Regions from separate parts of the Caballeronia sp. DA-9 genome, predicted to be linked through region 2. Evidence: riboswitches for the same ligand, from Rfam matches in the RefSeq annotation. Region 2 holds a riboswitch; the other holds the start of a gene.
The links. A riboswitch is a leader RNA that binds a small molecule or an ion and turns the genes downstream of it on or off. The one in region 2 is predicted to bind thiamine pyrophosphate.
Positions count from the first base shown of each region.

Region 1: it holds a riboswitch for thiamine pyrophosphate, as region 2 does, so the genes downstream of both, thiC (phosphomethylpyrimidine synthase ThiC) here and ACRWA7_RS31390 (FAD-dependent oxidoreductase) in region 2, are expected to answer to the same signal.

Region 1 covers NZ_CP195133.1:1,206,781-1,210,186, forward strand. Annotated here, with positions in the region: gene thiC (phosphomethylpyrimidine synthase ThiC) at 230-2,161, opposite strand; TPP riboswitch at 2,391-2,521, opposite strand; gene ACRWA7_RS21600 (EamA family transporter) at 2,934-3,406, shown strand, end outside.
Region 2 covers NZ_CP195133.1:3,300,196-3,303,601, forward strand. Annotated here, with positions in the region: gene ACRWA7_RS31380 (thiazole synthase) at 1-743, opposite strand, end outside; gene thiS (sulfur carrier protein ThiS) at 767-964, opposite strand; gene ACRWA7_RS31390 (FAD-dependent oxidoreductase) at 973-2,124, opposite strand; TPP riboswitch at 2,338-2,468, opposite strand; gene ACRWA7_RS31395 (ABC transporter ATP-binding protein/permease) at 2,754-3,406, shown strand, end outside.

The sequences.
Region 1 (3,406 bases), 1.6 Mb from region 2:
GCGGAAACGGCTCGCTCCGGTCTTGCGTCCACCCCGGGCGACGAGACCGGTTTCTGCCGATTCTTTCAATCATTAAGCAGAAACAGTGCCTGATCGCCGTATTCCGCAGACATTAGCCAAATCGCGCGCGTGCCAATCTAAAACGGCCCGCCACACGCAACGTACGGCAGGCCGTTTCTTACGTAGCCCGGAGCAGGCTTGAGCGTCAGCGTTGAGGCACGCGTCTTTCTTACGTGCGCTGGTAAATCTCCGCGCCCTTCTTCACGAACTCAATCGCCTTGGTCTGCATGCCCTGCTTCAGCGCCTCGACATCCGATACCCCTTGTTTCGCCGCATATTCACGCACGTCCTGGGTGATCTTCATCGAGCAGAAATGCGGGCCGCACATCGAGCAGAAATGTGCGACCTTGGCGGAATCCTTCGGCAGGGTTTCGTCATGGAATTCGCGGGCCTTGTCCGGATCGAGTCCGAGATTGAACTGGTCGTCCCAGCGGAATTCGAAGCGCGCCTTGGACAGCGCGTTGTCCCGGACCTGCGCGCCCGGATGACCCTTCGCCAGGTCGGCGGCGTGCGCGGCGAGCTTGTACGTGATGATGCCGGTCTTCACGTCGTCCTTGTTCGGCAAGCCAAGGTGTTCCTTTGGCGTCACGTAGCACAGCATGGCGGTGCCGAACCAGCCGATCATCGCAGCGCCAATGCCTGACGTGATGTGGTCGTATCCCGGCGCAATGTCCGTTGTGAGCGGTCCGAGCGTGTAGAACGGCGCTTCGTCGCACCATTCAAGTTGCAAATCCATGTTTTCCTTGATGAGTTGCATCGGCACGTGGCCCGGGCCTTCGATCATCACTTGCACATCGTGCTTCCACGCAATCTGGGTCAGTTCGCCGAGTGTCTTCAGTTCGCCGAGCTGGGCTTCGTCGTTGGCGTCGTAGATGGAACCCGGGCGCAGGCCGTCGCCAAGCGAGAAGGCCACGTCGTAAGCCTTCATGATTTCGCAGATGTCCTCGAAATGCTCGTACAGGAAGCTTTCCTTGTGGTGCGCGAGACACCATTTGGCCATGATCGAACCGCCGCGCGAGACAATGCCGGTCATGCGGTTCGCGGTCATCGGCACGTAGCGCAGCAGGACGCCCGCGTGAATGGTGAAGTAGTCCACGCCCTGTTCGGCCTGTTCGATCAGCGTGTCGCGGAAGATTTCCCAGGTCAGGTCTTCAGCCTTGCCGTTGACCTTTTCGAGCGCCTGATAGATCGGCACGGTCCCGATCGGTACCGGGCTGTTGCGGATGATCCATTCCCGCGTCTCATGAATGTGCTTGCCGGTGGACAGATCCATCACCGTGTCGCCGCCCCAGCGGATCGACCACGTCATCTTGTCGACTTCCTCGCCAATGGACGACGTCACCGCCGAATTGCCGATATTCGCGTTGATCTTCACCAGGAAGTTGCGTCCGATGATCATCGGCTCGCTTTCCGGGTGGTTGATGTTGTTCGGGATGATCGCGCGTCCGCGGGCAATTTCCTCGCGCACGAATTCAGCGGTGATCTCCTTCGGCGCGCCTTCACCGAACGCCTTTGCGCCGAACGCCTGGCCGGGATGCTGGCGGCCCATCATCGCGGCGAGTTTTTCACCGTTCGGGCCGCTTTTCTTAAGCGACTCGAGATATTCGGCGCGGCGCTGGTTTTCGCGGATCGCGACGAACTCCATCTCCGGCGTGATGATGCCCTGACGCGCGTAGTGCATCTGCGTGACGTTCTTGCCCGCAGCGGCGCGGCGCGGCGTGCGGTGCAAGCCCTTGAAACGCAGGTCGGCCGTGGCGGGATCGGCGGCGCGTTCACGGCCGAAATCGCTTGAGAGACCGCTCAGCGATTCGGTATCGCCGCGTTCTTCAATCCACGCCTGACGCAGCGCCGGCAAGCCCGAACGGATGTCGATGTGCGCTTGCGGGTCGGAGTAGGGACCGGAGGTGTCGTAGACGTAGACCGGCGGGTTCTTCTCGCTGCCGAAGCTCTCGTTGGTGTCCGATTGCGTGATTTCGCGCATCGGCACGCGGATGTCCGGGCGCGAACCCGTCACATAGATCTTGCGCGAGTTGGGCAGCGGCGCGATGGCGGCGGCATCGACGACGGCGTCGGCGGACAGGAATTTCGGGTTGGCATTCATGCGGTTTCTCCTGTGTCGGCCGGAGTTGGCGCGTGCGCGCCTGACTCCGGTCCCATGCAGATGGTTGCGGGGACGGCTGTTCCCAGCCGCCGGCGTGAATGCATACAGATGCACGACGCACGAAAAACGGCTGGATCAAACGCTAGCTACGGGAGACCGAAGAAAAAGCAGAGAGAGGAGGCGGCGGATTCGGCGAGGATGCGCGAGAAGAAGAGAAAAGACCCCGGCGCGGCAAAATCCGAACGCTTCCCTGCGCTGGCATTATCCAGATCAGGTTCAAAGGGTATTTCTCACCCGCGACACACGGACAATCCAGACAGACGGATTGCGATGTGCAGCGCAGGACCCCCGCGTTAGCAGCCGCAACAATACACCTCGGCGTAGCGAGTTGGCAACCATCTGTAACGTTCTCGCGTGTGCGTACTGCGCTTACTGCATAATGGCGTCCACCGCGTGGCGGCCACGGTGTTTTCCCGGATGCGCATGGATTTTTTTCGTGCTGTCCGGCCCGGGCCCGTTGATCGCGGCGGTTCGCGCCGGTTTTCAAGCTGGTATCGAGCTTCGGCATGGTGATGCCCGACCCTTTTCTGCTGCTTCCGACATGTTGTTCTGCCTTGCCCGTTTTGCCGCGATGTCCAGGCGGCATGCGTGCCGTTCATCGGTTCACCGGTTGCCGGCCGGGCCGGTTCCGGCTGTCCTGAACGCTGTCCCGGGCGTTTTCTCGCGCTTGGCCGCCTGGCCAGCCAATTTTGCTGTTGGTACGGAGTAACGGATGTCTACGTCGTTGCCGCCGCCGCAGTCGTCCTCGTCGTCTCCGCAATACATTCCGCCCGCGCCGCAGGCTTCGGCGGAGGTGTTGCCGTTCCCGCAGCCAGCGACTGACGCACAAACGCCGGACGCCATACAGACGAATGCGTTCCCGCCCGGCGCAACGCAGCCGCAAGCAGGAATCGACGTCCGCCCGCGCCGGCCATTCAATCTTCCTGGCTATTTCCCTTTCCGCCTGCCGGCAACGCGCGGCGGCAGGATCGCGCTTGCACTGTGCGTGGTTTATCTGGTGTGGGGCTCGACCTATATGGCCGTGCACTTGTCGCTGGAGGCCTTTCCGCCGCTGATGCTTTCCGGCTTGCGCAACCTGTTCGCCGGAATCGGCTTGTTTATCTTCGCCGCGCGGCGCAATCCGGTCTGGCCAAAGGCTGCGGAAGTCCGCAATGCGGCGCTGGTCGGCACGCTGCTCGTGGGGTT
Region 2 (3,406 bases):
CGCTCGGCCATTGGCCCTGCCAGATAAGCCATCCGCCCCGCTTCCACACCCAGCGCAAACGCGCGGGCCATCTGCGGCGGAAACGTGGCCTGCGAGACGGCCGTGTTCAGCAACACGCCGTCGAAACCCCATTCCATGACCTGACACGCGTGGGAAGGCACGCCCAGACCGGCATCGACGATAAGCGGCACATCCGGCAACCGCTCGCGCAGCGTGCGCAATCCGTATGGGTTCGTCACGCCTTTACCCGTACCAATCGGCGCGCCCCACGGCATCAGCGCCTCGCAGCCGACGTCGAGCAGGCGGCGGCCGATCACCAGGTCTTCCGTGCAGTACGGCAGCACCTTGAAGCCTTCGCGAACAAGAATTCCAGCGGCTTCCACGAGGCCGATCGGGTCGGGCTGCAGCGTGTAGTCGTCGCCAATGAGTTCGAGCTTCAGCCACGGGGTATCGAAGAGTTCGCGCGCCATTCGCGCCGTGGTCAGCACTTCGTCCACGGTCTGGCAGCCCGCCGTGTTGGGCAGCAACGCAACGCCGTGGCGCTTGAGCACGTCGAAGAAACCGGCTTCGCCCGTGTTCGACTGGCGCCGCAACGCGACGGTGACCATGCCGGGCCGGGCGGCGTCGATGGAATCCGACAGCGATTGCAGCGACGGATAGCGCGACGTTCCCAGCAACACGCGGCTCGGAAACGGCGTGCCGTAGAGCGTGAGGGTATCGGCGGTGGTGATCGTTAAGGTCATGACCAATTCCTGTATGGAAACGCTCAGCCGCCGGCAACCGGCGAGACGATGTCGAGTTTGTCGCCGGCATTGAGCGCTTTCGACGCATGCTCGCCGCGCGCGACGAATTGCCCGTTCAGCGCCACGGCGAACGGCGGCTTCGCGCCGAAAGCGGCGAGCGCGTCGGTGACGGTGGCTGCATCGGGGACGGAAAACGGTTGCTGATTGATGTGGATGTTCATGATGAATCTCAAAGCACAGGCGCGGCTTGTTCGCAGCGCAGCAAGGCGGACCAGCGGGCGTGGTGACGCCAGTCATTGAAGGAGTCGGAATCGGTGACCGCGCCGCCGAGCAGGGCCTGGGCGAGGGTGTTAGCGGTATCGGCGACTTCGGGCGCGATCATGTAGCCGTGCCGATACAACCCGTTCACGCGCAAGGTTCGTGCACCATCCCAGACAATTGCCGGCCGATGATCGGGCAATGTCGGGCGGCATTGCGAATTCAGTTCGAGAATGCGCGCCTCGCCAAAACCCGGATGCACCGCGAACGCCGCGCTCAGCAGTTCCAGCGCGGAGCGCACGGTCACGGGCGACATGTCTTCGCCTTCGACTTCGGTTGCGCCGATCACGTACACGTCGTTTTCCTTCGGCGCGATGTAAAGCGGATAGCGCGGATGCAGCAAGCGCACCGGCCGCGTCAGGCCAATACCCGGCGCATGCACGCGCGCCACTTCGCCACGAATGCCGCGTAGCGCCGGCCACGCGGCTTTCCCGCCGAGACCGCGGCAATCGATCACGAAGCGCGCATCCGGCATCGCATCAATTGTTGTATTCCAGTGAAGATCGACGTTGCGCTCCGCCAGTCCCGCTGCGAGCGCCGCCAGGACCTGACGGTTATCGAGCTGGCCTTCATTGGGAAGCAGCCAGCCCTGCGGGAAGCGCGTACCAAGCGACGGTTCCGCCAACGCGACCTGTTCCCCGGACAGCTTGATGAAGCCGTCCTCAAACAGCGCCGAAGGCGCATTCGCCCGCAACCTGCGCTCGAACAACGGCGCCTCGGCTCGATCGCCAGCGTGCCAGACGACCAGCGTGCCGTTGCGTTGAAAAAACACGGGTTTGGGCAACTGGGCAATCAATCGAGGCCAGCGTTCCAGCGACGCCGCTCCCAGTTCAGTAATCAGCAATTCGGCGCTGGCAGCTTCGGCGAGGGGCGCGAGCATCGCCGCCGCGACCCAGGCCGCCGACTGCGTGCCGGCCGCATCGCCCCGTTCGTACAACGCCACGCGATGCCCTGCGCCCGCCAGCAGCCACGCGACCAGCCGTCCGCACAGGCCGCCGCCGACGACAGCAAAGTCGTCCCGGCCCGTCAGGACACGCGGATTGGAACGCACAACAGTATTCACGATGACGATGCCTCCTCAGCACACGCGGCAGGACCTACGAGCACGCGTTGCGCATAAAAGAAGTCGAAACCGGGAGGAATGCCGGTTTCGAGCCCTGATTGCACGCGCGGCGCACAAAACATGTTCAGGGACGAAACCACGGCGAGATTGCGGCGCCGATACGCACTTACGCGGATCGCGGCCTGCCAATACTGGAAGAGACTGGAAATCCAATTGGGTTTTCCGGAAACTTCCCTCGCCGGTATTACCCGGATCGGGTGCAAAGGGACTCTCTCAGCCTCGCCGCGCATTTTCCGGTCCATCAAAATCGGAAAACGCGCGCCGAAGCACCCCTGTTTCGTCACCAATCATTAAAACATAAAAGCGAAACGGGCCGCAAACCGGAAAAAGCCGGATATGGATGCGAGCAGTTCGCAGCATCCTCGTCTTTCGCGCGTGCTGCGCACACTCTGGCACAATGCCGCGAACGCCGGGTGCATCTCGTTTTGCGCGGATACAGCAAGGATTAAGGCGCAGTTAAGGCGCGCCCGAAACAATGCTCCGGCGCGCCGTCTTCAAGATCCCGTACGATCCGCGGCGCCCGCCAGGTTACAAATTTGCCGCCGAGCCGGCACGTCCTCAGGAAGCTCATGACCATCACACCTCCCGGCAACACGGAACAAAACGCCGACAAAGTGTCGGCGTGGAGTCTCATCAAGCCTTATTGGGTATCGGAAGAACGCGGCATTGCGTGGCTTTTGCTGATTGCGATCATCGCGATCAACATGACGGTCGTGTACATCAATGTCCGCCTGAACAAATGGAACGCGGACTTCTACAACGCGCTCCAGACCAAGAACGTCCACGACTTTCCGCATCTGCTGATGATCTTCACGGGTCTCGCATTCGCGTACATCCTGCTCGCGGTGTACGGCAGGTATTTGCGGCAGATGCTCGGCTTCCGCTGGCGTCAGTGGCTCACGCACCGCTACCTTGAACAATGGCTTGGCGATAACGCCTTCTACCGCATAGAACGCGATCGTCTCGCCGATAACCCCGACCAGCGGATCAGCGACGACCTTCAGTCGTTTGCCACGACGACGCTGGCGTTATCGCTGGATCTGTTGTCTACCCTTGTCACGCTTGCCACATTCATCACCATTCTGTGGTCGCTCGCGGGCGCATTGAGCTTCTCTGTCCTTGGCACGCCGATCACGATTCCGGGCTATATGGTGTGGGCCGCCGCGGGGTATGCCGTGCTCGGATCGCTCCTGATGCAACGGTTCGGCCATCCGCTGGTATC